DNA from 3 places in the Bacillus sp. AP8 genome. Region 1 is predicted to be linked to each of the others. Evidence: riboswitches for the same ligand, from Rfam matches in the RefSeq annotation. Region 1 holds a riboswitch; each other region holds the start of a gene.
The links. Region 1 has a riboswitch for glycine ahead of BN349_RS17435 (amino acid permease). Riboswitches for the same ligand answer to the same signal wherever they lie in the genome.

Region 1 (10,317 bases):
ATTGTTCATTCGAATAACCACCGTACACTTCATTGTACGTTGCACCTCGACCTAACCGATCACGAATGGTTTCTACCATTAATACAGGGTGTTTTGTAATAATTTTGAAAGTTTTAGAACCACTTAAACCTTCTTCTACAATGTGAATGACCTTAGAAGCTATAAAATAAGCAATCGCAGAAAGAATTGCCCCTTGTAGACCAAATACTGTTGATACAACAATAAAGACAAACATATTTAAGAATAATATGAGATCACTTGTCCCAAAAGGTAATTTTCGCGAAAGGAGTACAGCTAACATATCAATTCCATCTAATGCACCGCCATTACGTAAAGCTACCCCCATACCAAAACCAATAATAATACCTCCGACAACAGTAACTAACAACGTATCACCTTCAATAATCGTTGGCACATGGTGCATAAGGCTAGTACCTAAAGCTAGTGAAGCAATACCGATAACTGAATAGATTGCAAAGCTTTTCCCAATTTGTTTATATCCTAACCAAACAAATGGGATGTTTATGACTGCAATTAGAAGTCCTAATGGTAAGCCAAATAGTTGTGAGCCAACGATACTTATACCTGTTACCCCACCATCTGATACATTGTTTGGGATTAATACCGCTTCTAGTCCATATGCGGTTATAAAAGCCCCCATAATAATTAATACTACTCGTGAAATAATCTTCAGTTTGTTTGATTTTTGTTTTGTCGTTTTATTCATTTAATCTCCTCTTTTCAAACTAGTTTCTCTTTTATCTTTAACTAAAATATTAATATAATAATCAAAAAAAAACGAGTCATCAACAATAATAACTATGAACGCTACCTGTCACTACCAGTAATTATGATATCCCCCTTGATATTCTCACTTCTTTTATTAATACTACCTCATGATCTTACTGGAAAGATTTTAGATATAATAAAAGCCTTGAACATCATCAAAGTTCAAAGCTTTTGTGTGTTACTAGTATGAAGTACTTAGTAACATCTTTTTATACAAGTAATTTTCTTATTCTTTATACACTAAAATATACGGCCAATCTTCTATCACTGAAGAGTATATTGATCTTCAATAGCTTTAATCTTGTCGTATAATTCTTGATTGATAGGTGTAGATACTCCATATTTCTTCCCTAATTCCACAACCGTGCCTGCAAATAATTCCACTTCACTAAAACGTTTTGCCTCCACATCTTGAGCCATGGATGGTTTTCCATTAGGGCTTAATGTACCTAATACTTTCAGCCAATAGATCAAGTCTGCTTCCGTTAAATGAACTCCTTCTTTTTCGGATAGAGCAATTACTTCTCTCATCGCTGCAATCATTGTTTCTCGTGCTTTTCCTTCTCTTTGCACTCCCCCATAGTTACTTTGATGAACAGCGACTGTTTGATTAACTCCTACATTCAGCATGAATTTGCCCCATTGTCGTCTATACATATCTTTATCCAATTCAAATGGAAGATCCATTGCTGTAAAAAACGCTACTAAGTCCTTTGCGTTTTGTGAAACTTCATCAGAATCTTTACCACCAAAACAGAGCATACCCATATGGTCATAGGTTAATTTATTTCCTAGCTTAACGGCATCCATACCTTGTGCAACACAGTATAATACTTTGTCCATGCCATACGCTTCACCAATAATCACTTCACTCGTAATCCCATTCAATAGCGAAATAATAATAGTATGTTCTCCAACATAGTTCTTCACTGCTTGAATAGCTTCTTTCAATCCATTATATTTAACTGCAATGATAAGCAAGTCTGCTGGTTCTACTGCTTCATCTGGTGTAACATAATGAAACTGGCATGGTTCTCCATTGCAATAAATTTTATGTTCTTGATATCTTTTGATACGATCCTCATCTGCTATAATTTTCAAATCCTCTGTTGGCATTTTTTTTAATAAATGATTGCCAAACAAAACACCTAATGCCCCTAACCCTATAATGGATACTTTTTTGATTGTCATAGCCTCACTAACTTCCTTTCTTTTTCTATAAAAATTTTACTATATTTCCAGAATCTTTAATTTATATTAGTTGGAAGCATTTAAAGTGTGGAATATGAAGGCTTTTATGTAGTTGCTATTCTACTAAAATCCTATACATTAAAAATAGATTATTCTAATTTGTTGACCGAAGCCAAAAAAGATGATAGAATTCCAATATTGTTTTATAAATATAATAAATGTTGATTTATAGAAATTTCTTTCTATTAAACTTAACATTTAGACATAATCGCATATTAGTAAGCGATGAATGCCGTGGATAAAACTATGGCAGGAGCAGCTTCTGGAGAGACTGTACAAAGTACAGCGCCGAAGGATTCACAATCTCAGGCAAAAGGACAGAAGGATAACGAGTTACCAATTGTTATTCTCGACCTTAATGAGATTGGAATGTTTCCAATCTCTTTTTTTATTTCTCTCATAACAAATCAAGTGAGGTGAAAGAATCAAGCTTATTTTTTACATTAAGGAGATAAGATATCTAGTAGATTTTGAAAAAAATCTGTGAAACGAACGGCACTAGGAAGAAAAACACCTGTTCACTCAACAAGTCTACACTATTTTATTATCCGAATTTTTTAAATCATTTGACTACTAATGGAGGCGCAGAAAAATTGGCTCAGCAAAAATTAAAACGAGATTTAAAAAATCGACATGTACAATTAATTGCAATTGGAGGAACTATCGGAACAGGTTTATTTTTAGGATCAGGAAAATCTATTCACATGGCAGGTCCGTCCATTTTATTTGCTTATCTTATCATCGGAATATCTCTTTTCTTTGTCATGAGAGCGTTAGGAGAACTACTATTATCAAATAGTGGCTATACATCTTTTACTGAATTTGCAACGGAATATATCGGACCTTGGGCCGGATTTATAACTGGTTGGACCTATTGGTTCTGCTGGATTATGACAGCGATGGCTGATATTATTGCTGTCGGCGTGTATATGCAATACTGGTTTGATATCCCTCAATGGGTACCGGCTATAGCAGTCCTAGTTATTTTATTAGGTTTGAACCTATTAACGGTAAAACTTTTTGGAGAGTTAGAATTTTGGTTTGCAATCATTAAAGTTATTACAATTATTGCGTTAATCGTGATTGGTATTATTTTGTTAGTCATTGGTTTTAAAACTAATACTGGCACAGTTTCTATCTCAAACATTTGGAGCCATGGCGGCATGTTTCCAAATGGAATATCAGGATTTTTATTTTCACTTCAGCTAGTGGTGTTTTCATTTGTTGGGGTTGAATTGGTTGGGGTTACAGCAGCCGAAACTTCTAATCCGAAAAAGAACATCCCATCAGCTATCAATAAAATACCGCTTCGAATTTTACTTTTTTATGTAGGTGCTTTGTTCGTCATCCTTTGTATTAATCCTTGGGATCAATTGCATGCTACGAGCAGTCCTTTTGTTGAAGTATTTACGTTAGTCGGTATTCCGGTTGCCGCAGGAATTATCAATTTTGTCGTGTTAACATCCGCCGCTTCTGCGTGCAATAGTGGATTATTTTCAACAAGCCGAATGCTTTATACATTAAGCAAAGATAAAGAAGCACCAGCTAAGTTGTCTAAATTAAATAAACACGCCGTTCCAAGTAATGCTCTATTCATATCTACTCTTGTTGTTTCAGTAGGTGCCTTGTTAAGTAAATTAATTCCAGAAAATGCATTTGAAGTTGTTACAACAATTAGCGCCATCTGTTTTATTTGGGTATGGAGCATTATCTTAATTTCACATATTATCTATTCTAAAAAAAGACCTGATTTAAGAGCAAAATCGATTTTCAAAGCGCCTTTTGCACCTTTTATCAATTACATTATTTTAGGGTTGTTTTTATTCATATTAATCGTCATGCTATTTGCAGATGCAACACGCTTACCGCTTTTATTAACACCCATTTGGTTTGCGATGCTAGCAATAATATACAAAGTAAGGGAAAAGAACTAACAGTTAGTAAGAAACACTCACCGCTCCTTTTTGGTTTAGAGAATTCCAAAAAAGGTTTGAGACGATAGAATTCGTTCTCAAACCTTTTTTCATTAGTCATTTACTGATTCTCCTGTAAAAATTCCTCAACTATTGTATTAAACTTTTCACTATGCTCCCAAAACATTAAGTGTCCTCCAAGTATCTTGATTGAAGATTCAGGAGTGATTTTTTGTATATAAACACTCGCGACGTCAGCCCAATGCTCTGCAATAATGGATAACGTAGGCACTGATTCACTAGCTAGCTTTGCTTCTTCACGGTAATCAGAAAACATTCCAGCTGAAAATAAATTGGCAGCAATATAGTAAGGTGTTTTTAATGATTGTTCGACAATCCAATTCAATTCTTCTTCCTTCAATTCACGTTGAACCATCACTCCCTTCGCATATCCAGCTATAAAATCCCTTTGTCCTTGAGGATTTCTCATATAAGCTGTATATGCCGCGCCAATATCATCAAGAGAACCCTCCACCCAATCTTGATCATTAGTTGATAGGGCCTTCGGAGACATGTCTACTAATATCATAGATTTAATATGATCCATTCCATATTTCTTCACATATTCCCAAATTGTAAGACAACCAAATGACCAGCCTACTAGCGTCATATTTTTTACGCCTAATTGTAATAAGAGTTTGGCCAAATCCTCCCCATGTGTCACATAATCATTTCCATGAAGTGAAGCTGTAGAACGACCATGGCTTCTTGGATCGATAACTATCACACGATTCGTTTTCGAAAAATACTCTACCTGCTTAGAGAACACCTCCGTCGTAAAGGTGAATCCTGGAATAAAAACAATCGGATCGCCACTCCCAACATCTTGTACAAATAATTCTACCCCTGGGTCTACTTCTAAATACTTCCCACCTACTACTGTCATCATTTCAGCTCCTTCGGCAATTTCTATTAATCTGTTATTACAATATTCCATTTATCTTCGTTACATGCCTATCACATTAGAGGATACGGAATCTTTTTGTTGAATCCTTATAATGGAAAGGTGGTGGAACATTGACAAAAAAGAAAAACTTAGAAGATTACCGATAAACCATCCTGCCAGAACGTAATTTAAAGAAGAGTTAGCCAAATGCTACGCTGGCTTCCGAGATGAACAAGCAGTAGATAATCATTTGGAATTTTAGAATGGGACTATCAAATTACTTCAGTTGTATCCAAAATCTTATCTTCGTTAAATCTTGCTTCAGATGACACATTTAAAAATCGAGTTTATCCGAGAGTTACAGTAATTAATAACTAATGGCAAGTAAATGTGGAGCTATGGGCAGTAAATGATCTGATACGAACAGTTAAACACCATTTATCTACAGTAAATCCAACGTTACGGCGAGTAAACAGCATTTTCATTCCAAACTACTCTTCTCTAATTCTCATAATTTCTTCACACACGAAATCATACATCGTTTCTACACCTTCACTCGTTGCTTCGAATCGGTATGCCTTGTCATGCTGAATACCCATATTCTCAGCTTCTTTGGCAACATCAATATTAGCTCCCATAAAAAGAAATTCCCAATTATATGTCTCTTCTTGATGTTTGATCATCTCTTGAATTTTTTTATAAGTGAATTCTTGGCTAGCATTTTCTTGTCCGTCTGTCGTAATAACAAATAAAACCTTGCCTGGTCTTTCTGCTTCATCCGTCTTAGATAAACGATGTCCTACATCCAAAATGGTCTTACCAACGGCATCTAGTAGCGCAGTTATCCCTCTCACTTCATATTCTTTTTCTGACAATCTAACTTTATTGGCATCTACACCATTCCAAACAACTTCGTATTCGTTATCAAAAAGAATTAAAGTGATTATCGTTTCACCCTTTGTTTGGCATTGTTTTTCAATTAACGAATTCACCCCACCAATAGTATCCTTTTCGAGTCCGCACATGCTTCCACTTCGGTCGAGCACAAAAATGATTTCAGTTAAGTTTCGATTCATGCTTATCATCCTCCCAAACAACTAATTGATGATATAATTTTAACTAAGTTCATACGTCATTTGGTCGCCTCAAAAGCGACATTTTTGGAGGTATAAGAAGTGCTTGACCATGCCTTATTAAGAGAAATACAAACATATATTCAAACACATATAGAACCAATATGCTTTAAACTACAAGAATCCATTTATTTTATAGACAGTGCTATTGAAAATAGTACATCTGAAGATGCATTAGAAGACTTCATTAAAGAAAACCGGAAACCATCACTCAGCAGTGTCTTATTTTCATTTATAGATCAAACGGGGGAAACAGACGCCACCATTTATAATCGAGCCGGCATTGATCGTAAGCTCTTTTCAAAAATTCGAACCAATCCAAATTACCATCCTAGGAAAAGTACCATTCTCGCGCTTGCCCTAGCACTACAATTAAATAAGGATGATACGGATATCCTCTTAAACGCTGCTGGCTATTCACTATCAAGCAGTGAGACAAGCGATTTAATTGTACAGTTTTGCATTGAGAAGAAAATCTATAATATCTTTGACGTGAATCAAGCTTTAGAACATTTTCATGAAAAGCCATTGAATGGTTTACTATAAAAAAAAGGTTATGCACTTCACCGCGAAGTACATAACCTCTAAATACTTTTTACTTAGTATTTTCTTTCACTCTAAACTTCACAATTTCTGTAATTAGTTCCTTAGGCAAAGGCTGGCTCAACGGAAATTGAATAGCTCCTTTTGAATGCTTAAAATCGTCAAGCTGACTTTTAAAGTTTTCAACACCACTAGCACCAGGATAAAATCCAATATGCGCTTTATTCATTGCAAAATGCACCAAATTTTTATTCAAATAAAAAGTCGGCATCCCCCAGCTTATTTTTTCAGTCGCCATTGGTGCAGCCTCTCTAATCACTTGCCTTATTTCTTGCAGTTTGTCCTGCAGCTCTTCTGGATACTGCAATATATAGCTTTCCACTTCATTCATCAGCCAAACACCTCTTTCACTCATTCTACTTTGTAGCCTCTAAGATAGCCATACTTTCTCGCTGATAAACAAAGAAATTTACACAAGAAAAACACAACTGACCTAAACAGAAGCTTATTCCTTTCCAACAATCACTAGAAAAAAAGCTTTGATTTCAATAAGAAATCAAGGCTTTTAGAAGTTTCTATAATTATTTTAATTCTATAATACAGCCACATTCTCGATATTTGTAGAGTGTATATGGCAACACATGAATGCTGGTGGGTTTATTACGTTCTTAAGACCTTTTTCTTTCAGAAAACAGACTTGATCAAACTAAAATCAAAAGTAAGTAACATATTATTTTCATAAACGCAACCTTTTGAAGGTAAGAACGCAAAGCCACGAATCAAACAATAACAAAAATTTGCCGGCTGCAAAGGAAATTGAAACTGAATACAATAAGTACACATGAGCTGATGTGATTCATATTTACTCTAACTTTTTAAGAGTCCCATCATTTCACTATCCCTGTCATATCAACATCTTTTCCAAAGTTATCAAGCAATGCTCGCACTTCATCTGTTGATTTCGTGTTCATCAATTGATTTCTTAATTCACTTGCCCCTCGGAAGCCTTTAACATAAATTTTGAAAAAGCGATGAAGCCCTGTGATTGAACGTGGCAGTACTTCCGCATATTGATCTTGAAGGTCAAGCTGCAGTCTTAAAAGATCAAGATTTTCTTTACTGTTATGCTCTTTTGGCTCTTTTTCAAAAGCAAAAGGATTTTTAAAAATGCCTCGCCCGATCATAACACCATCAATACCATATTGTTCAGCAAGCCGCAGCCCAGTTTGACGGTCAGGAATGTCTCCATTGATTGTTAGTAGCGTATTTGGAGCGATACGGTCACGTAATTTTTTAATTTCCGGAATTAGCTCCCAATGTGCATCTACTTGGCTCATTTCCTCTCTTGTACGTAAATGAATAGAAAGGTTCGCAATGTCCTGTTTTAAAATATGCGTTAACCACGCCTCCCACTCATTTACATCCTTATAACCAAGTCGTGTTTTCACGCTGACAGGCAGGCCGCCTGCTTTTGCTGCTTGAATAAGTTCTGCCGCAACGTCTGGACGCAGAATAAGACCACTACCTTTTCCTCTCGATGCCACATTCGGTACAGGGCAGCCCATATTGATATCTACACCTTTAAATCCTAGTTCCGCCATTCCAATACTCATTTGACGGAAATATTCGGGCTTATCCCCCCATATATGTGCAACCATTGGCTGTTCATCTTCTGTAAACAACAAACGTCCACGTAAACTGTTTATTCCTTCTGGATGACAATAGCTATCCGAGTTTGCAAACTCTGTGAAAAATACATCCGGTCGACCGGCTTCACTTACTACATGACGAAAAACAACATCCGTCACATCTTCCATTGGTGCTAGTATAAAAAACGGTCGTGGTAAATCACGCCAAAAATTATCTATCATTTCAAACTCAAATCCTCTCATTATAAATACAACTTCAAACTCTCGGTCAAAAAATAAAACGTCAAATGTCCAACTTCTTTTACACTTATATCATGCTTAATAACTTATTATCAAACAAAAGTACATTTGACATTTATAATTTATGAAAAAACGATTGTGAAAATCGGAAATGTTTATATTAACGAAAATCAATCCTGAATAGTATTTTTATAAACAAAAAAGCAGATGGTATAGATTTTTTCTATATCAACTGCTTTTCTATTATACTGTTCAGTAATAATAAACTCCTGCTACACCATCCCGCTCAAACCCGCATTCCTACGCTACCTAATTTCTACCATTTAAAATAAAGTCCTGCACAGTTCCAGCATTCTCACAAATTTCTTCTCACTTTTTTTCCCACAACTTTATTTAATATTAAAATAATGTCGTGGTATTCCCTACTTTTCTTCTTGCCTTTTTCTCCCTCTTTTTCATGCTTTAAGGGTTCGTAAGAACCCCCTCTCACTTTTCATTCAAACGTTGAAACCGTAAGGTTTACCCTTGTTTTCTTCTTGCCTTTTTCCTAAATTAAAAAGGATGGGATTCCTGTTCCCACCCTTTCTTTTTCTTCCTTTTCTCCCTACCTTGACTCACAACTTTTCCACAGGCATATCAGAACTTTATTTTGATTATGACAGGGGTTTATTTTGTGAAGCAGGAGATTATTTTGGTTTTACATATACCAACTCTAACAACGCGACCGTCTCCACATGTGTCGTTTGTTTACACAAAAAAGCTATTCGTCACTATATAACATTTATTAACGCTAACAAAGTAACTAAAAACTGTATCTTAAAAGAAACCAAAACATTATCTGTCGTTAATTATAACTAAGCTAATTTTATTATAACTTATACAACGGTGGCACATGGGTGGAAAATTAACTTTATGCCACCGTTTATATTTTTATTTAATCTCATCGAACACTTTTACCTCACCTCGAAGCTTATATTCCAACAACCACTTCTCAAATTTCCTCTTTCTATCTAATGTTGTCGTAAATATCTCTAAACGTGGAGTATCTAATGATTTAAAACAATCAACATAAGACTTAATCTTTTTATGATTATCTTGCATGTGTCTAGTGTTATCTATTTCAACTATATGAGTATATCCATTTCTTTTATATACAGCATCGGCAACCATTTTACTTTTAGTGACTACATTCATACCTTTTATGACAATACCTAAATTATTAGGCTGCATTACCTCATATTCCAAAACACATTCATTTTTCCAATCCAAAGGACAATTTAAATACATGTATGCTTCATTTCTTAAAAGAGTGTGTTCCAAATTTGATTTTTTCACTTGTTGTTTATCAGAATCAATAAATGAAAGTCCTTGTTTATTCAGATAAAAGACCTTTTCTTTATTGAAAAATGTTGTATTGACATACGGTTCAATCTTTTTTATTACATAGCATGCGTTTCTATAACTTTTCAAATCATGGATTCCACGAAGATTTTTTATTGTGGCCATCCCTAAATGATCTATCGTTATCAATAATTGTTCTACTTTTGACTGAGTTGATAATATCACTTTCTTTCTCCTCCATTTTTGTGAACATGTACTTGTCATCAATATAAGGCACTTGTACAATACGTTTCTTTTCAATCTTATAAATTGCTCTACCAGGTATGCTTGGTAGTTCTTCAGCTCCGTTTTCATCTAAAATAACTCGTGAAGCAACTTGAGCCGCAGCAATGAAAGATAATCGAGCAACAATGTTCATTTTAATTTGCATTGGTACTGCTTCTTTCACAGGATATTGAGTACAAAAAAGCATTCTATATCCAATACCTCCACCTATACGAGCGATTTCTGAT
Region 2 (10,317 bases), on a different contig from region 1:
GGTAAAACATCCCACCATTAATGATACTGATATTAATATTAGGTTCATATTGCTCTTGTAGAGCTTGTTTTTCTAGTAAATAGCTTTCTCCTTTTTCCTCTTGATCTTCGTAGAATTGCTCAAGTAATAAAACATCCTCATTCCATTTCGCTGTCGCCCTTTCAGCCCATCCATGGTCATCATCTTGTAATCGAGTTCTAACGTATAAATCTAAACGATTAATGCCACTTTTAGGCATGATGATTGGTGAAAGAGTAAAAGAAAAATCAGGTATTCGTGGTGATAGTGATAAATTTAGCATCTGATGATGAAAATTTTCAACAATTCTACCAGTGAGTAAATGTAGACCTAGAGAAAATAGTAAATCTTTTTTTCGATCACAAACATAAGATACCTTAATATTTGCAGATAACCATGGATGCAATGGAATTTGTGTCTGCTCCCTATGATTATGATTTTCATATAAGCGTATATAACCTGCTAACTGATTTGTTGATTGAAAGATTTGATGTAATCTTGGTGAACCAAAGTGAATGATTTCTCCTTTAATGGTATCTGGTACATTTGTAGGATCCGTAATAAGAGTTAGTGTAGCTGGATTTGGTTCACCTCCTACTTTCTCTAAATAATGCCAATAAAATGGGCGATTCATTAAGGTTTTATCCAAAGCTACCGTAAGCTTTACGATTAAGTAAGTTGGCGTGTTTTCGATTACCTCTGCTCCATTTGCCCTAAAGTAATGTAGTAAAAACTGCTGAATTTCATGTTGCTGCACGTTGGTCACGCTCCTTTACTTCTTGTGCAAGTGAAATGATTGACGAAAGGTTTTCCATCTTAATTTTCATTTCCCCTTCGCTTCTTGAGTTCGTCATTACATCAGCTAAGTACTCTTCAAGATTACCAATATCTAATTTGGTTAGAATATCATCTAACTCACCAATAACTTTTTCGAAAAGATGAATTTTTTCGTAGAGAAGATGTAAAATGTGATCTTCAACCGTTCCTTCTGTTGCGAAATTATAGATAATAACATCTTTTTCTTGCCCTAGTCGATGGACCCTACCGATTCGTTGTTCAAGTCTCATAGGATTCCAAGGAAGGTCGAAGTTAATTATCGTATTGCAAAATTGTAAATTGATTCCTTCTCCACCTGCTTCTGTCGCAATGAGTACTTGGGCGTGATTTTGGAATAATTCCCTCATCCAATCTTTCTTACCGCGTTTAAACCCACCACGAAACGGGACAGAGGAAATGCCATGTTGTTTAAGAAACCATTGTAAATACAATTGAGTCGCTCTATATTCTGTGAAGATGATGACTTTGTCATGACTTTCTTTTATAATTTGAAGGGCTTTTTCTGCTTTGGAATTACTAGTAACGGCATTGATTTTTTCTGTTATCAATTGAATAGCCTGCATGAAATTTTCGCTTGGCTGCTCTTTTTTCTTTAACATATTTTGTAGCGTATAATAGACAGCTTCTCTACTGCTGCAAGCTTCTCTTTGCAATGTTAAGGTTGAAAAGCCACTAACAGCTGTCTCTGATAATCGACAGTTGGTGACAGCTTCATATAAATCTCGTTCTTCCTTAGTTGAAGAAATAACAATGGTTTCAACTTTTCGTTTAGTCCATTCAATCCCAGTTTCATTTCTCCGATTTCGGATCATCACTTTATTAACTAGTTCTTTTAAATGCTCATCTTCATATATTTGTCTACCTTTTCCTTTGTATTTTTGGGTGAAAAGGGAGGAGTTCCCTAGATGACCAGGTTTTAAAAGAGAAACGAGATGAAATATTTCATCTACCTTATTTTGAATAGGTGTAGCAGTTAGCAATAAGCAAAATTTCTTTTTTAGATTTTGGATAAATTCATAGTTTTTGGTACGGTTATTTTTTAATTTGTGTGCTTCATCAACGATGATTAAATCATAATGTTGATTATAAATAATTTCACGATGTGGTGAACGTTTAGCCGTATCGATAGATGAAACAATAACATCGCAGGAATCCCAGACGTAGCTTTTTCTTTGAACAACAGCTGGAATAAAAAATTTACTGTTTAATTCATAAGCCCATTGTGAAACTAGAGAGGCTGGTACAAGTATGAGCACTTTTTTTACAAGTCCACGAATCATATATTCTTTTAAAATGAGCCCAGCTTCAATTGTTTTTCCAAGTCCAACTTCATCAGCTAAAATGGCTTTTCCATTCATGTTTTCTACAACTTGTTTAGCAACTTCGAGCTGATGGGGAAGTGGCTTTAAATGATGTAGATGTTTAGGGGCTTGTAATCCCTCAAAGTCAGGCACTTGAATAGATTGTTCGGCTTGAAGGGATAATTTATATAAATCCCAGCTACTCCATGGTCCGTCTTCCTCTAGGCGTTTTAAAAAGCCATCTTCCCACGTAGAATCCCAATTTACTTTGATTTTCATATGTAAAGCCTCCTTGAAAAAGACGAACGTTTTTAAGAAAAAAATAAAAAATGTAAGTTTTCAGAGAAAAAAATAAGAAAATAATTGCGATAATTTACTGTTTAATGGTAGGATGATAGTAAAATAAGGAATTTTTCATTTTAACAATGTCAAGAAAATGATTGGTAACAAATTATCTGAGAAGACAAGTAAATTACTTTTCTTAGTATGACCAATTAACAAATAAATATAAGCGAATGAAGGTAAGGGGAGAGACTGTGTATACAGCGCCGAAGGAGCAAGCAGTAATAATCTGTGAATCTCTCAGGCAAAAGAACTCTTGCTGGACGCAACTCTGGAGAGTGTTCATTAGAACCACCAAAGGGGACAGCCTAAAGTATAGGTAAACTCTCAGGTAAAAAGGACAGAGATAGCCCAAGATTATGGGGCTTCTCTGTCCTTTTTTCTGTCTTTTAAGAGAGATAGTCTTATAATGGCAAAATGAAATCAATTGAAATTTAGGAGGTTTGTAATGACGGAGTTAAAGAGAACACCTTTATTCGAAGTGTACAAAGATTATGGTGCGAAAACGATTGATTTTGGTGGTTGGGATTTGCCGGTACAGTTTTCAAGTATTAAGGAAGAGCACGAGGCTGTAAGAACAAAAGCAGGGGTGTTTGATGTTTCTCATATGGGTGAAATAATTGTAACAGGGAAAGATAGCACAGCTTATTTGCAATATATGATAACAAACGATGTTACCAAGTTAACAGCTGGAAAAGCTCAGTATACGGCTCTTTGTTATGAAAATGGTGGAACCGTAGATGATATTTTAGTTTACAAAAAAACAGACGAAAATTATTTATTAGTAGTGAACGCGGCTAATATTGAAAAAGATTTCGAATGGCTATGCAAACATAGTACAAACTTTGATGTAGCTCTAGAAAATCTATCTAATGAGATTGCTCAATTGGCACTTCAAGGTCCTCTTGCTCAAGAAGTATTACAAAAGTTAACTGAAAATACAGACTTAGCAGAAATTAAATTCTTTTCTTTTAAAGAAGATGTTAAGGTATGCGGTGTAAAGGCACTTATTTCAAGAACTGGTTATACGGGTGAGGATGGATTCGAGATTTATTGCGATCGTAAGGGAGTTACAACGATTTGGAAAACGCTTTTACAATTTGATGAAGTTCTTCCAATAGGCTTAGGTGCTCGCGATACGTTACGCTTTGAAGCTGGTTTACCATTGTATGGTCAAGAATTATCAGCTGATATAACACCGATTGAAGCAGGTATAGGATTTGCTGTGAAAACAGATATTGAAGCAGATTTTCTTGGGAAAGAAGTATTGAAAGATCAAAAAGAAAATGGAGCTCCTTGCAAATTAGTAGGGATTGAAATGATCGATAGAGGCATACCACGTCATGGATATCCTGTCTACGTAAATGATGAATGCGTTGGAGAAGTGACAACAGGAACACAATCTCCGACCTTAAAGAAAAATGTAGGTTATGTCCTAATCAAAAAGGAATATTCTGATCTCGATACGGCTGTTCAAGTAGAAATTCGTACGAAAAAGGTGCAAGCAAAAGTCGTCAATACACCTTTTTATAAAAGACCTAGAAAATAATAGAGAGAAGGTTGAATTATGTTAAAGCATCGTTATTTGCCAATGACAGAGAATGATCAAAAACAAATGCTAGAAGCAATTGGTGTTTCAAAGATTGATGATTTATTTAATGATATTCCTGAAAGTATACGCTTTAAAGGGGAGTATAATATCAAAAAGGCTAAGTCAGAATCAGCATTAACAAAAGAACTGAGTACATTAGCATCTAAAAACGTTGATTCTAAATCATATGCTTCCTTCCTTGGCGCAGGTGTATATGATCACTATGCCCCGATTATTGTTGATCATGTTTTATCACGTTCGGAATTTTATACTGCTTATACACCATACCAACCTGAAATTTCTCAAGGTGAATTGCAGGCTATCTTTGAATTCCAAACAATGATTTGTGAACTTACTGGAATGGACGTTGCCAACTCATCTATGTATGATGGAGGGACAGCTCTAGCTGAAGCTGCGATGTTAAGCTGTGGAAATAGCAAAAGAAAGAAAATATTAATCTCAACAGCAGTTCATCCTGAATATCGCGATGTAGTGAGAACTTATGCAAAAGGTCAGTATATCGAAGTCGTAGAAATACCTTATGCTGATGGTGTTACTGATTTACAAGCTCTTCAAAATGAAATGAGTGATGAAGTGGCGGGTGTAATTGTTCAATATCCAAACTTCTTTGGTCGCATTGAAAATTTAGTTGAAATCGAAAAAATCGTTCATGAAAAAAAAGGAATGCTTATTGTATCTAGTAACCCTCTTTCATTAGGAGCATTGACACCTCCAGGAAGATTAGGAGCAGATATTGTTGTTGGGGATGCACAACCATTTGGAATTCCAACAGCATTCGGTGGACCACATTGCGGTTATTTTGCTGTTACAAGTAAATTGATGAGAAAAGTACCAGGACGTCTAGTAGGTCAAACAGTAGACGAAGATGGGCAAAGAGGTTTTGTTTTAACACTTCAAGCTCGCGAACAGCATATTCGTCGTGATAAGGCAACATCTAATATATGTTCGAATCAGGCGCTTAATGCTTTGGCGGCTTCAGTAGCGATGACAGCTTTAGGGAAAACAGGCGTGAAAGAAATGGCTGTTCAAAATATCCAGAAAGCTCACTATGCTAAAAAAGCATTACAAGCAGCAGGGATTGAAACTGTTTTTGATGGTCCATCTTTCAACGAGTTCGTTATTAAACTTCCAAGTTCCTATGAGGAGTGTAATCAAAAACTTTTAGCGTCACGAATAATTGGAGGATACCATTTAGGTAATACGTATCCTGAACTGAAAGACCATATGCTTGTTGCAGTTACAGAATTACGAACTAAAGAAGAAATCGATGCTTTCGTTAAAGAATTGGGGGATCGCCATGAATAAGCAAAATCAACCATTAATATTTGAATGTAGCACAGAAGGACGTATTGGTTATAGCTTGCCAGAGATGGACGTTGAGGCAGTAAACATTGAAGAGCTTATTCCATCTGAGTTCATTCGTAATGAAGCAGCCGACCTACCTGAAGTTTCTGAACTTGATATTATGCGTCACTATACTGCCTTATCCAAAAGAAATCATGGTGTTGATTCAGGTTTTTATCCGTTAGGATCTTGTACAATGAAATATAATCCAAAGATAAATGAAAATGTGGCCCGATTTAATGGCTTTGCTCATATTCATCCATTACAAGATGTGGAAACTGTTCAAGGTGCGTTAGAGCTGTTATTCGATCTTCAAGAGTCATTGAAAGAGATTACGGGAATGGATGAAGTGACTTTACAGCCTGCTGCCGGTGCTCATGGTGAATGGACAGGATTAATGATGATTCGTGCCTATCATGAGCAAAACGGTGATACAGAGCGTACAAAAGTTATTGTACCAGATTCAGCTCATGGAACTAACCCTGCTTCTGCTACGGTGGCAGGTTTTGAAACAGTGACAGTTAAATCGAATGACCAAGGGTTGGTCGATCTTGAAGATTTAAGACGAGTGGTTGGTAAGGATACAGCAGCCTTGATGCTTACAAATCCAAATACGCTTGGTTTATTTGAAGAGCATATTTTAGAAATGGCAGAAATCGTTCATGATGCAGGTGGAAAGCTGTATTATGATGGAGCGAATTTGAATGCTGTATTATCTAAAGCTCGTCCAGGAGATATGGGCTTTGACGTTGTACATTTAAATTTACACAAAACGTTTACAGGTCCTCATGGTGGTGGGGGTCCTGGGTCAGGTCCTGTTGGTGTGAAGAAAGAGTTAATTCCATTCCTTCCTGCCCCAGTTATTGTTAAAGAAAATGATTTATATAACTTGGACTATAATCGTCCACTTTCTATTGGACGTGTTAAACCGTTTTACGGTAACTTTGGTATAAATGTTCGTGCCTATACGTATATTCGTTCTATGGGGCCAGATGGGTTAAAAGCCGTAACGGAATATGCTGTATTAAATGCGAACTATATGATGAGAAAATTAGCACCTTATTTTGATTTACCATATGATCGTCATTGTAAGCATGAATTCGTTCTTAGTGGCAGACGTCAAAAGAAATTAGGTGTTCGTACTTTAGATATCGCAAAACGACTGCTTGATTTTGGATATCATCCACCGACTACTTATTTCCCGTTGAATGTAGAGGAATGTATGATGATTGAGCCTACTGAAACAGAAAGTAAGGAAACGTTAGATGGATTTATTAATACAATGATACAAATTGCTAAAGAAGCAGAAGAAACTCCAGATATTGTATTGGAGGCACCTCACACGACTGTTATTAAACGATTGGATGAAACAATGGCAGCTCGTAAGCCTATTCTTAGATATACGAAGGAAAAATAGAAAACGAGACTGATGAGAACAAATCATGCCTCGAAAATATAAGGAAGGGCTGTCCCATTAGGTGACAGCCCTTCCTTGTATAATTGTAAATTATTGTTTTCTTTTAATTTTACCAGTCCATTGTTTAAATCCGCCTTTTAAATGGAATAGTTGTCTATAGCCCTTTTTATAAAGCAGTTGAGCAGCACGACCACTACGAAGTCCACTTTGGCAGTATAAATATACAGGTTTATCTGGACGTATTTCTTTTAAACGTGTTTTCATTTGAGACATTGGAATGTTTCTTGCCCCAAGGATGTGTCCACCTTCAAATTCATTTGGTTCGCGAACATCGATTAGTTGAGCCTTACGGTATCCTTCAATAAATTCTTCTTGAGTTAACGTTTTTACAGCTCTTTTTGTCGCCCACAAATTATAAAGAGTGTACACAATAATAGCTACTAATAGTACAAGTAAATATCCTAGCAATATTAAAACTCCTCTCACCCTAAAAAACGATACAATCATTATTTATTATAATATTGTCTTCATATAATATCAAAGAAATTTCACAATCCGTTGATTTAAAAACAATTCTTTGTCTAACATATACTTTTTTGTTATTCTTATAAAGATTATTTGATAAGGGTGGTTTACAAATATGGTGCAAGAGACTTGGGCGTTTATTGATTCTGGCAATTGTTCACCAGGTTATAATATGGCAATGGATGAGATGCTTTTACAATGGCATAGTGAGGGGAAAATTCCACCTGTTATTCGATTTTATGGATGGAATCCTGCTACACTCTCAATTGGTTACTTCCAAAAAGCTGAAAAGGAAATAAATATACATAAAGTAAAAGAATCAGGATTAGGATTTGTCCGTAGAGCTACTGGAGGCAGAGCTGTCTTACATGAGCATGAGCTAACTTATAGTGTTATAGTTACGGAAGATCATAAAAACATGCCGAAGAATGTAACTGAAGCATATCGTGTTATTTCTGAAGGGATATTAAAGGGATTTCAAAACCTCGATTTTAATGCATACTTTGCTGTACCTGAAACAGAAGAAGATAGAAATAAACTGAAAGATCCTAAATCTTCGATTTGTTTCGATGCACCAAGTTGGTATGAGTTAGTTGTTGAAGGTAGAAAGGTAGCGGGAAGTGCTCAAACAAGGCAAAAAGGTGTCATATTGCAACATGGCTCGATTTTGCTAGATTTAGAAAGTGAAAAACTATTTGATTTATTTCTATTTAAAAATGAACGTTTGAAAGAAAGAATGTTTGAAAGCTTTAAAAACAAAGCAGTAGCGATTAACGATCTTTCTGATCGAATCATTACTCTTGAAGAAGCAAAAGTAGCCTTTAAAAAAGGATTTTCAGAAGGTTTGGGTGTTACGTTACAAGATTATCAGCTTTCAGAAGGTCAACAAAATGATATACTAAAATTAAGTAAAGAAAAATATGAAAGTGACGAATGGAATTTTATGCGATGAACGGTTATCCGTCATCGCTTTTTTGTTGTTTAGGAAATGATAAAATTTTGACCTATGGATCGTTTGCTTTAGAAAATGTTGAAGTCTAGCTCCTTCACCTAAGCCCTCGAGGTCATGAGCCAATCCGTCAGAAGCTCAAAGAGCAACCTTCTAGCCAGCTTGTCTTATGTTTGGCCGGGGGTAATCAAGCGCTAATGCTTTTATTGTTCAATGTCACCAAATTGCAAAAAGTAAAGAAAAATATTTTTTATTTCATTTTTTGTGAAAAAGGAATAATCCAATAAAGTAAAGGGTTCGTCTTAAAATAAAAAAATGCAACTCTAAAAAATTTTGAAATAAAGTTAGAAAAAACGAAAAATGATAAAAATTCTATACTTATCTCGTTTTTTCGACCTTTTTCACGTTTGACAAAATTGTTTTTATTTCTACAAAAACACTATATATTGATATGTATAATTATGGAGAACTCAATATATTGTATTTAAAGAGACAATGTGATAAATTTAATTATACTTTAATAAACTCAGCAATTATGTGTAATTATATATTTTATGGTAGTGAAAAAGGAGAGGTAACAATGTCTGTTGCGATTTTAGAAACCATGAAGCAAAATATCAAGAGGTTAAATCAGGATATCAAACTATTTCCACAAGTTCATCCTATAACAGCCGATATGAAGCTGACTCATCAAGGAGTCTCTCGTCTTGTTATGATCGATCGATATTCATTTAAAGATACGGAAAAAATTACTTTATCTGAGGGCGATTTTGTTGTTTTAACAATAAAAGAAGATCCGAAATTCCCGGCACGAGGTTTAGGACATATTGTGAGCATTGACTGGCAACAGAAGAAAGCTAGGGTTCAGGTTGAAGACGAATTTAGAGGAGCTTTGGATAAGCCAGAAGAAATAGAATCAGGTATCGTCAATCGATCATTAGATGTTATGGAAAAGCCACTTGAGATATTTTATGAGCAAATTGCTAAAAGAAATGCAACGGGATTAGCTGCAGTCGAAACAACTGAAGAGAAGCGCAAAGAATGGTTTGAAAAATTTTATGAAGAGTTATCTAGTTTAAATTTCGTACCAGCTGGAAGAGTATTGTACGGAGCAGGATCTAATACAGATGTAACGTATTTTAATTGCTATGTTATGCCGTTTGTAGCAGATTCTCGTGATGGGATATCTGAGCATAGAAAGCAAGTTATGGAAATCATGAGTCGTGGAGGTGGAGTAGGAACGAACGGATCAACTCTACGTCCAAGAAATACACTAGCAAAGGGTGTGAATGGGAAATCTTCAGGTTCAGTATCTTGGTTAGATGATATAGCTAAGCTGACTCATTTAGTTGAACAAGGTGGTTCAAGACGTGGTGCGCAAATGATTATGCTCGCTGATTGGCATCCTGATATTGTCGAATTTATTATTTCTAAAATGCAAAATCCACGTATCTTACGATATTTAATGGAAAATACAAACGATGAAACGATTAAAAAATATGCTAATGAAAAGCTAAAGTTTACACCTTTAACTGAACAAGAAAGAACAATGTATCAAGGGGTTGTAAACTATAAAAATATACCAGGTTTAGGTGGATTTAATGAACAAAATATTCGTGAAGCAGAGGAAAAACTTCTAACAGGTGGAACATACAGCGTTCATAACCCGGAATTTCTAACAGGTGCTAATATATCCGTTTGTTTAACGAAGGATTTCATGGATGCTGTTGAAAATGATAGTGATTATGAATTGAAATTTCCAGATGTCGAGAACTATAGCAAAGAAGAAATGGACATTTATAATGAAGAATGGAAAAATGTCGGTGATGTTAGAGCATGGGAGAAGCTTGGACATAAAGTAAGAGTATACCGTACGATTAAAGCAAAAGAGCTTTGGAATTTAATCAATATTTGTGCTACTTATTCTGCAGAGCCTGGGATTTTCTTTATTGATAATGCGAATGATATGACC
Region 3 (10,317 bases), on a different contig from region 1:
AATAACGCCACCAAGAGATAGCATAAATAGATGCCTATTTTTCATTGATCGATTCAATTGGTTATGTCGTATATCGTTATTTTTCAATAGCTACACATCCTTCAAAATCTATTGTGGTATAGATACATAACTAGTAGATTATGGCTTACTTCCTTACTACAGGACAGGTTAAGCAGGTTGGTCCACCAGTTCCCAGATAGGAAATTTCACGCCCTTTATATTCAAAAACTGTCGCTCCGACGTTTAATAATTGTTGTTTTGTACTTGGATTTCCCTCAATCATGACACAAACTCTGGGTGCTAGTGCAAGGACATTGCATCCTAAATTATGGTATTCTTTTTCGGGTACTTCAACGAGTTCAAATCCGCGTTTAATTAAAAGTTGACGTAAAAAAACGGGCATTAATCTGGAATGAATAACAGCCAAATTAGAATCAACGATGGATATAAAGGACATTAAATGAAGGCACTCCTCTTCGCCTTGATCGTGAGGAAGTTGAACGACTATCACTTCAGCGACTACTTCTTTTGTCATTTCTTTAATTTGGTGAATGGCTTCATCATTTGTTCGATAGCCTCTTCCAATAAGTAGTGTTCGATCATTTAGCCAGACGAGATCTCCTGCATCTGCAACGGCTTCTCCATATAATTCACCAAGAATAGGGATTGATTTTTCTTTTAAAAATTGCTTGAATACCTCAGCTTCTGGTTGTCGTACTTTTTTTCCAGATTTAAGTATAATAGCTCCTTTACTTGTAAACTTAACAGGATCATGAGCATAAATAGAATCCAGACCTACATTCTCTGAAAAAGGAAGAAACTCTATTTTTTCAATATGTCTGTTAAGAATGGAAAGAAAATGTTCATACTCTTTTTGTGCTAACTCAAAATTCGGTTCCTCGATATAATTGAATTTTTTCCATTCCTTACTTAAATGTTCTTGGCTAATAAAAGCGTCATTTGGATGTTTAATAATAACGGTATTTAGCTTTTTGTACATAGATTGACAATAACTCATTTTCATCACCTTCCGCATTGTGGAATATCTTTCCTTAATATGAAAAAATATAATTTGATAGTATAGTAGATAAAAATAATTGTCAATTTATTTTGAATAATTAAAATAAAGGAGGTGCAGAAGAAATTAAAGAAACATATTATGGAGACGCAAATGACTAAGAGGATGATAAACTTCTTATGAAAACTCGCCAGCTTACTAAATTTAACGAAGCAGAAAGCCACCCGTTTTTAAAGTGGATGGCTTTTGAATGAAAAGCTATAGGTCAAGATAGTTCTGTCTTGTCGAACAAAAACTTATTTGTTCTCGTTTAGGAAATAATCAAATTTTGACTTGTAGAACGTTTGGTTTGAAAATGTTGAATTCTTGCTTCAGCGTCCAGCACTCGAGGTCATAAGTCAATCTGTTCAGAAGGTTAAAGAGCAACCTTCTAGTCTGTTTGGCTTATGCTGGTCGAGGCTGATTAGGGCGCTTTTGTTCTTGTTTAATCATTTTGATGAACAAGTCCATAAAGCGTTGATCTTTTGTTAACTCTGGATGAAAGGATGTAACAAGAATATTGTTCTGTTTAGCAGCAACAATATTCCCTTCATATGTTGCTAGTATTTCAACTTCACTGCTAACTTTTTCGATAAATGGAGCCCGTATAAAGACAGCAGGATATAATTCTGACATACCATTTATTTGTAAATGAGCTTCGAAGCTATCTACTTGACGACCAAAGGCATTTCTTTTCACAGTAATGTCGATAAGTTGAAGATGGGCTTCTTCTTCACCTGTTAATTCATTTGCTAAAAGAACCATTCCGGCACAAGTACCGAATATTGGTTTAGTTTGACCGAATTGTTTAAGTGGCTGAAGAAAATCATATAAATCAATAAAATGTCTCATCGTTGTGCTTTCACCACCTGGAAGAATAAGACCATCAATCTCTATAAGCTGCTCAGGATGCTTGATAATCATCGCACGTTGTCCTGCTGCTTCAATCTGATTGACATGCTCTTGAACCGCACCTTGTAATCCAAGTACACCGATTGTTTTCATCTTACCAACCACGCTCCTGCATTCTTTCAGAAGGATGTAATGTTGAAATATCAATTCCCTTCATGGCAGTACCAAGCTCTTTAGATAATTGTCCAATTAACTCATAGTCAGTATAGTAAGTAGTTGCTTGCACGATTGCAGCAGCAAATTTCTCTGGGTTTTCAGATTTGAAGATACCTGATCCAACGAAAACACCGTCTGCACCAAGTTCCATCATTAGAGCCGCATCCGCAGGAGTAGCGATACCGCCAGCAGCAAAGTTTACTACAGGTAAGCGACCTTCTGATTTAATTTGTTTTAGAATCTCATAAGAAGCACCTAATAGTTTAGATTCTGTCATTAATTCATCATCATTCATGTTTACCACTTTACGAACTTGAGCGTTTACTTTTCGCATGTGACGAACAGCTTCTACAATGTTTCCTGTTCCAGGTTCACCTTTTGTACGAAGCATAGAAGCACCTTCACCAATTCTGCGAGCGGCTTCACCTAAATCGCGACACCCACAAACGAAAGGCACTTTGTATGCGCTTTTTAATAAGTGAAATTCTTCATCTGCAGGTGTTAATACTTCACTTTCATCAATATAATCTACACCCATAGCTTCTAGAACACGAGCTTCAACAATATGTCCAATACGAGCTTTTGCCATTACTGGAATAGATACAGCATTCATTACTTCTTCTACAATACGTGGATCAGCCATACGAGCTACTCCACCAGCTGCGCGAATATCTGAAGGTACTCTTTCTAATGCCATAACTGCGACTGCTCCAGCTGCTTCAGCGATTTTTGCTTGCTCAGCGTTAACAACGTCCATGATTACGCCGCCTTTTTGCATTTGTGCCATACCACGTTTAACTACTTCACTTGCTTGTGTATTTGTCATATCATTCAAACCTTTCTGATTTTTATTTTTTTTCTAACCCTACACCTGACATGCCTACCGCGTGACTCCTTTTTGATTAGGAGTAATTGATCGTAAACTCATACGTTAAGGTAATACAATTTCTTAAAGATAACTATTTAACCAAAAAGGAACGGTGACGGTTTATCTTGTTTTTTAGTATAAAAAGAGTCAGACTGTATTAAAAGGGTCAGTTTTTGATAAAATGATGGGGTCAGAAAGTGGGGGATTAGAAAAATGGAGATGTTATCCTGTAATTTAAATCGATCAAGTGAAGTACCATTATATGAACAATTATATGAATATATTAAAAATGAAGTTATGAACGGTAGATTACCATATCAAACTAAATTGCCATCTAAGCGTAAACTCGCCGAATTTCTTCAAATTAGTGAAAATACTGTAGATACAGCCTATAACCAATTAACGGCAGAAGGATATTTAGAAGTTATTCCTCGAAAAGGGTATTTTGTTATGGCTTATGACGATTTAGAATTTATACCGAAAGTGCAAATGCCAAATCAAAAAAAAGAAAATAAAGTACAGCTTCGTTATCATTTTCATCCGAGTCAAATCGATACAAGTAATTTTCCTTTTGAAGTATGGCGCAAGCTTTCTAGAAAGTTTATTTCGATTGAGCAGCAGGAAATTCTGTTATTAGGCGATTCTAAGGGGGAGTATGCATTACGAAAAGAAATTGCGAATTATTTGTATCATGCTCGTGGTGTTATTTGTTCAGCTGAGCAAATTATTATCGGTGCAGGGATTGAAATATTATTACAGCAATTACTTGTTTTATTAGAGGACGATACAATCTATGGCGTGGAAGATCCGGGTTATCACCTAATACATCGCATCTTAAAAACATATCCTAAAGAAGTATATCCTTTAGCTGTTGATGAAGATGGACTAATTATAGAAGGGTTAGAACAGTCCGACATTGATGTAGCTTATGTAACACCTTCGCATCATTTCCCTTATGGAAACATTCTCCCGGTGAATAGAAGAGTGAAACTATTAAATTGGGCTGCTGCTTCAGATAAAAGATATATTATTGAAGATGATTATGATAGTGAATTTCGCTATAGTGGGAAGTCGATTCCTTCCCTTCAAAGTATGGATCAGAGCGATAAAGTTATATATTTGGGTTCTTTTTCTAAATCACTCATGCCATCTATACGAATAAGTTATATGGTTTTACCAAAACATTTACTACATCGTTATGAAACTGAGTTATCCTTCTATCATTCAACGGTTTCGCGAATTGACCAGCTTATTCTAGCAGAATTTATTAAACAAGGAATGTTTGAAAAACATTTGAATCGAATGAGAAAGGTATATCGTCATAAGTTAGATTTAGTAGGAAACATTTTAAAGGTCTATAATAATCAAATATCTATCATAGGTGGTCATTCCGGACTACACGTCGTTCTAGTTGTTAACAATGGAATGACGGAAAAAGAATTAGTAGAAAGAGCGGCAGCGGCTAAACTTAAAGTATATCCATTATCATCTTATATGCTGGTAAAGAATGAAGACATGCTACCTACTATTGTCATGGGCTTTGCAGGAATTCCTGAGGAAGAAATAGAAAAAGCCATTCATCTATTATTAGCAAGCTGGAATATTATTGAAAAGAAAAAATGACTACTATGTGATTAGATTTTTAGAAGGGAAAAAACAGAGTCCTACATCTTGGAGGACTCTGCCTTTAGGAATAAATAATTGAGAACTTGAAATGAAGTATTCTAAAGAACAATGTAGTAATATTTTTTCTAAAAAATATTTTTGCTTTTTTAGTCAGTTTGGCGATCTTTTAAGAAGAAGGCTAAGATGAAACATAGGGTTGCTAGAACAATAGTAAAAACAAAAGATGCATTTAGACCATCTACAGCCGCATTAGCCATTTGTTTCATGTAAGTTAATTTATCTGTTTCCATTAGGGCTGCACTAGGAGAATGCAATTTAGTAACATAATCATAATAATAATTAATATAGCAGTACCAATTGATCCAGCGACTGTTCTTAATGTATTATTAACGGCTGTATCATGACTTATCATGTGGTTAGGCCGCAGTAGTAAGTGGCATCATAATCATTGAAATACCTAAGAAACGTGCTGCATAGATGAATGAAATCCAAACCATGCTAGTTTCTAAACCTAAATTCATAAATGGGATGGTAGAGAGAACTAAGATAAATAAACCAATAATGGAAAGCCAACGATCCCCATATTTATCATATATACGACCTGTGATAGGTCCCATAATCCCCATTAAAATGGCACCAGGTAATATATTAATCCAGAGAATAAAGAACTTTTTCTATGAATATTTTGAATGTAAATAGGTAAAACAATACTTGCACCAATCATTTTCCTTCATTGGTAGTGAATATGGGCAAAGTCGTTCAAGTGACAATCAGGGTGAACGTATGAGAGTGTGAAAGCTTAAAGTTTAGATACAGAAAAAGAGAATTAATTTCAGAAACAGAGCCTAAAAAAAGAACTTATGATAGAGTTTACATGTTACGCTATCTAATACCTTTTTTTAGGAATGCTAAAAAACATCCTTGCAGAGCAGACAATCTGTATGTGAAAAAAGTAATTGAAACATATTTGGTATAGTAGGATAGTAGTGAATATATTTTTAAGCAAAATAAATTACAGTATTATAAAAATTTTATATAATGTGTTTTTAAAGGTTTTGCCAATTATTCCAAAGAATTCATAATATTATTAATGGGAAAGTGGAGTTTATATGGAAAAACAAAAAATATATTTTACTTTTTTTTCATCAGTTCAATGGTTTTTCTTTATTTTTGCCAATACCATTGTTGTTCCCATTTCAATAGCAGGCGTTTTTCAATTAGATGCTAGTTCCTTAGAAAATATGATTCGAGTGTCATTGATTTTGACAGGAATTGCAAGCGTTTTTCAGGGATGGATAGGGCATAGGCTTCCATTAATGGAAGGGCATTCAGGTTTGTTATGGGGGGTTATTCTAAATTTAGGAATTTCCGCATCAACAATGGGGCTTAGTTTAACGTCAATCGGTGGTGGAATTGTTACAGGAACCCTTTTAGCTTGTGCAGTAACTTTATTATTTGCCGCCTGTAATTGGATACATATTTTGCAAACTATTTTTAAACCAATGGTCATGACGGTATATTTGTTCTTATTATCTTTTCAACTTATTTTGATTTTTTTTAAAGGCATGCTCAAAATGGATGAAACAGGTGCTCTTGATCTTCCGATTAGCCTATATTCGATTGGCATTGTTCTTCTCGTTAGCTTGTTAAAAATTAAAGGGAATCGATTGCTAAGCAATTTTTCAATCTTACTCGGGTTGGTAGTCGGATGGATTGGCTTTGCATTGCTTTTTCCGAATGACTTAAAGGATATCGCTCATTCAGGTGGATTTTCCTTATCCTTATTTCCATTAGGTCAGCCAAATTTAGAATGGGGTATTGTCATTGTAGCTTTTATTGCTGTAATGATGAATCTTACTAACACAATGGCTTCAATTAAGTCTGGTTCAGAGCTTCTTGATGAAAAAAGAACCACTAAAGATTATCGATGCTCTATTGCTATAACGGCTATTTTTACTATGTTTGGTACAGGATTTGGATTAGTACCATATACTCCTTTTACTTCATCAATTGGTTTTTTACAGAGTACAAGAATCTTTGATAGAAAACCGTTTATCCTAGGCGGAGTCATTTTAACTGTGATTGGATTAGTTCCAATCATCGGATCATTGCTAGCAACAATGCCAATTACTGTTGGTAATGCTGTATTATTTGTAGCTTATTTACAGTTGTTTGGAACGGCATATAGTAGTTTAAATGGTGTTGTTTTTAATTCAAATACAATATTTAGAATTGCTGTACCACTTCTTGTAGGAATTTCTATTATGAATGTTTCACCTCAAATTTTTAATAGTCTTCCTGCGATATTAAGACCGTTTTTATCAAATGGTTTAATAATGGGAGTAATCATATCGATAGTACTTGAAAAAATGGTTAATTGGTCAAAATATGAAACAATAGAAAACAATATATCTGCAAATCAATGATAATATATAACGTAAATGATTTATCCTTTGGTGATGAATCATTTACGTTTTTTATTTTTTGTGTAAAAAATAGGAACGCTTAGAAAACAGAAGTATCGCTCAGAAAAAGAATATATCACGAGAGTTCACTCAAAAATGGGGGATATCATTCAAAAATATCTCATCACAAGAAACAAATGGTGGTGGCAAATCTGCACACCACCATTTATGAATGTCTGATTAATTAATCATGGATTGCAACGGAGCTGGTATACGTCCGCCTCGACGAATCATTTTTTCTGAATGGAATGGATTCACACCCATAACTGGAGCACGTCCTAATAACCCACCAAATTCCACCATATCCCCTTCTTTCATTCCTGGAACAGGTATGATGCGAACTGCTGTTGTTTTCTTATTTATCATACCAATTGCTGCTTCATCTGCGATGATTGCTGATAGAGTAGCAGCCGTTGCATCTCCAGTAACAGCAATCATATCTAGACCAACTGAGCATACACATGTCATTGCTTCAAGCTTTGGTAAAGTAAGAGAGTTATCAAGAATTCCACGAATCATTCCGTTGTCTTCACTAACAGGAATGAATGCTCCGCTTAAGCCACCGACATAAGAACTTGCCATGGCTCCTCCTTTTTTCACGGCATCATTCATTAGTGCTAATGCAGCGATTGTACCATGTGTACCGACGCTTTCTAGGCCGATTTCTTCTAGAATTTCTGCAACACTATCGTTTTGTGCATTCGTTGGAGCCAGTGATAAATCCATTATTCCGAATGGTACTCCAAGTCGATTTGCTACTACACGTCCTATTAATTCACCAGCACGAGTGATTTTGAATGCTGTTTTTTTAATAACATCTGCGACTTCACCAAGATCAGCGTCAGGGTGACGTTTGAGGGCGCTTAATACAACACCAGGTCCGCTAACACCGACATTTATAACAACTTCGCCTTCACCAGCACCATGGAAAGCGCCTGCCATAAATGGATTATCTTCTACAGGATTACAGAATACAACAAGCTTAGCACAGCCTAATCCATTACGATCACTTGTTAGTTCAGCGGCTTTTTTCATTACTTCACCCATGGTACGAACAGCATCCATATTGATTCCTGCTCGTGTGCTACCAATGGAGACTGAAGAACATACTCGTTCTGTTACACTTAATGCTTCAGGGATAGCATCTAATAAAGTTTGGTCACTTTTCGAAATACCTTTGTGAACAAGAGCTGAATAGCCACCGATAAAATCTACGCCAAGTTGCACAGCAGCTTTGTCAAGTGTTTGGGCAAGCTCTACAGCTTGATCTTTTGTTGCAGTTCCTAAAATTTCAGCAATTGGAGTAATAGAAATACGCTTATTAATAATGGGAATTCCCATTTCTTTTTCAACTGCTTCAGCCACTGCTTTTAAATCTTTAGCATATGTCGTAATCTTTTCAAATACCCTTTTGTTCATTTTTTCGAAATCAGAATCCGCACAATCCTTTAGATTGATACCCATTGTGACTGTACGAATATCTAGGTTTTCAAGTTGAACCATACGAATAGTTTCCATCATTTCATTTAATGCAATATTCATGTTCGTCATTCCTTTCCTTACACACGATGCATAGCTTTAAAAATTTCAGCAAGCTGTAGATTTATGGTTAATCCTAGTGATTCCCCTAAAGATGATAGGTCATGTTGAAGTTCATCTAGATTTTCAAAGTCTGTTACGTCTACTAACATCATCATTGTGAAAAAGTCATTCAAAATCGTTTGATTAATATCTAAAATATTCACATTTTTTTCAGCAAGTATATTTGTTACCTTTGCAATAATTCCTACTTGATCATGTCCAATTACACTAACAATTGCTTTTCTTTGACTCATTTGTATCACCCCATAATGTAGTTAGAAGGCTATGAGAAATCTCATAAGCCAATAAAAAAAGATTGGAATTTCTCCAATCTCATCAGGCTTCAGAATAACAAAATGATACTCGTTACTCTTCTGTCCTTTTGCCTGAGATTGTGAATCCTTCGGCGTTGCATATTTGCAATCTCTCCAGAAGCTGCTCCTGCTATAGTGTGATCCATAGCATTCATCGCTTACTATTGTTTTGTTAATGTTTACTAAAAGTTGCCATCTATAATCTGATTGGAATATCCAATCAAATTATTTTTGTGAAATAATTTAAAATTCTATCACTGATTTTTAATAAGGTCAATTAATAAAATGTGGCAGTTTAAAGGATGTGACACTCTTATAGATACCTTTGTCATTTCAAATAAAAGTATGTTTTGTGAAAAAATACTAATTTTTTAAACTTTTCACTTTTATTATCTTTTTAACTGATATACTTATATGGTGATTGAAGGGAGTTGTGTTATGGAAAGGCGAAGAAACAGACGAACTAAAAAATCGAAATGGAGTCTTGTAATTATAGGGTTGATTCTTATTGCTACAGCCATCATTTTGTATAACTTTTTTCTGAAGAACGATTCTATGAAAACAGAAGGCTCAATAAAACAAGAAACAGAGAATAAGTCGGAGAACGTTAAGACAAATAAACCTGATTCAAAACCTATAGAACCAGAGCCCGAGGTTGAAAAGACACTTACCATTAGTGCCGCTGGAGATTTTACTCTAGGGAGAGATGAAACATTTTCTTATTCAGGCTCGTTTGATGATGAAGCCCAAAAGAATGGATTACCTTATTTTGTGGCAGAGCTTGATAATGTCTTTAAAGAAGATGATTTTACCACTGTTAATTTAGAAACAACTTTAACGAATGCGACACAAAAAGCGCAAAAGAAATTTCGTTTTAAAGGAGATCCATCATACGCACAAATACTACATTTAGGTGGTATAGAAGCAGTGAATATTGCTAATAACCATATTTTTGACTATTTAGAGAAAGGTTATCAGGATACGAAAGCTACACTGGAAAGTCAAAATATTCCTTACTTTGGATATGATGATTCTATGGTTCAAGAGGTCAAAGGGCTTAAAATCGGTGCGGTCGGATATGAAGGATGGGAAGACAATCCTGAAACAAGAGAGATAGTAAAAGCGGGTATAAACGGGCTGAGAGAAAAAGGCGCAGATATTGTACTTGTTCATTTTCATTGGGGAATCGAACGTGAATACGTACCGATGCAATCTCAGAGAACATTAGCTCAGTTTGCCATTGATAGCGGCGCTGATTTAATTCTCGGACACCATCCCCATGTTATTCAAGGGATAGAAGAGTATAAAGGAAAGTTTATTGTCTATAGCTTAGGGAAC

Region 2: it holds a riboswitch for glycine, as region 1 does, so the genes downstream of both, gcvT (glycine cleavage system aminomethyltransferase GcvT) here and BN349_RS17435 (amino acid permease) in region 1, are expected to answer to the same signal.
Region 3: it holds a riboswitch for glycine, as region 1 does, so the genes downstream of both, BN349_RS17210 (ACT domain-containing protein) here and BN349_RS17435 (amino acid permease) in region 1, are expected to answer to the same signal.

What each region holds. Positions count from the first base shown of each region.
Region 1 is NZ_CAPG01000074.1:3,357-13,673, forward strand. It holds gene BN349_RS17420 (YitT family protein) at 1-727, opposite strand, end outside; gene BN349_RS17425 (ketopantoate reductase family protein) at 1,054-1,980, opposite strand; glycine riboswitch at 2,293-2,371, shown strand; gene BN349_RS17435 (amino acid permease) at 2,634-3,974, shown strand; gene BN349_RS17440 (alpha/beta fold hydrolase) at 4,075-4,899, opposite strand; gene BN349_RS17445 (vWA domain-containing protein) at 5,391-5,975, opposite strand; gene BN349_RS17450 (hypothetical protein) at 6,075-6,578, shown strand; gene BN349_RS17455 (iron chaperone) at 6,628-6,966, opposite strand; gene BN349_RS17460 (tRNA dihydrouridine synthase) at 7,463-8,446, opposite strand; gene BN349_RS17465 (hypothetical protein) at 9,395-10,030, opposite strand; gene BN349_RS17470 (FtsK/SpoIIIE domain-containing protein) at 9,936-10,317, opposite strand, start outside.
Region 2 is NZ_CAPG01000040.1:9,565-19,881, reverse strand. It holds gene BN349_RS11895 (YqhG family protein) at 1-775, opposite strand, end outside; gene BN349_RS11890 (DEAD/DEAH box helicase) at 762-2,435, opposite strand; glycine riboswitch at 2,672-2,764, shown strand; glycine riboswitch at 2,768-2,844, shown strand; gene gcvT (glycine cleavage system aminomethyltransferase GcvT) at 2,947-4,047, shown strand; gene gcvPA (aminomethyl-transferring glycine dehydrogenase subunit GcvPA) at 4,066-5,415, shown strand; gene gcvPB (aminomethyl-transferring glycine dehydrogenase subunit GcvPB) at 5,408-6,871, shown strand; gene BN349_RS11870 (rhodanese-like domain-containing protein) at 6,962-7,378, opposite strand; gene BN349_RS11865 (lipoate--protein ligase family protein) at 7,512-8,348, shown strand; gene BN349_RS11860 (vitamin B12-dependent ribonucleotide reductase) at 8,926-10,317, shown strand, end outside.
Region 3 is NZ_CAPG01000072.1:3,094-13,410, reverse strand. It holds gene BN349_RS17250 (amino acid permease) at 1-87, opposite strand, end outside; gene BN349_RS17245 (dimethylarginine dimethylaminohydrolase family protein) at 146-1,018, opposite strand; gene pdxT (pyridoxal 5'-phosphate synthase glutaminase subunit PdxT) at 1,463-2,062, opposite strand; gene pdxS (pyridoxal 5'-phosphate synthase lyase subunit PdxS) at 2,064-2,951, opposite strand; gene pdxR (MocR-like pyridoxine biosynthesis transcription factor PdxR) at 3,207-4,616, shown strand; gene BN349_RS17225 (hypothetical protein) at 5,036-5,245, opposite strand; gene BN349_RS17220 (uracil/xanthine transporter) at 5,729-7,045, shown strand; gene BN349_RS17215 (PFL family protein) at 7,265-8,626, opposite strand; gene BN349_RS17210 (ACT domain-containing protein) at 8,644-8,919, opposite strand; glycine riboswitch at 9,030-9,107, opposite strand; gene BN349_RS17205 (CapA family protein) at 9,418-10,317, shown strand, end outside.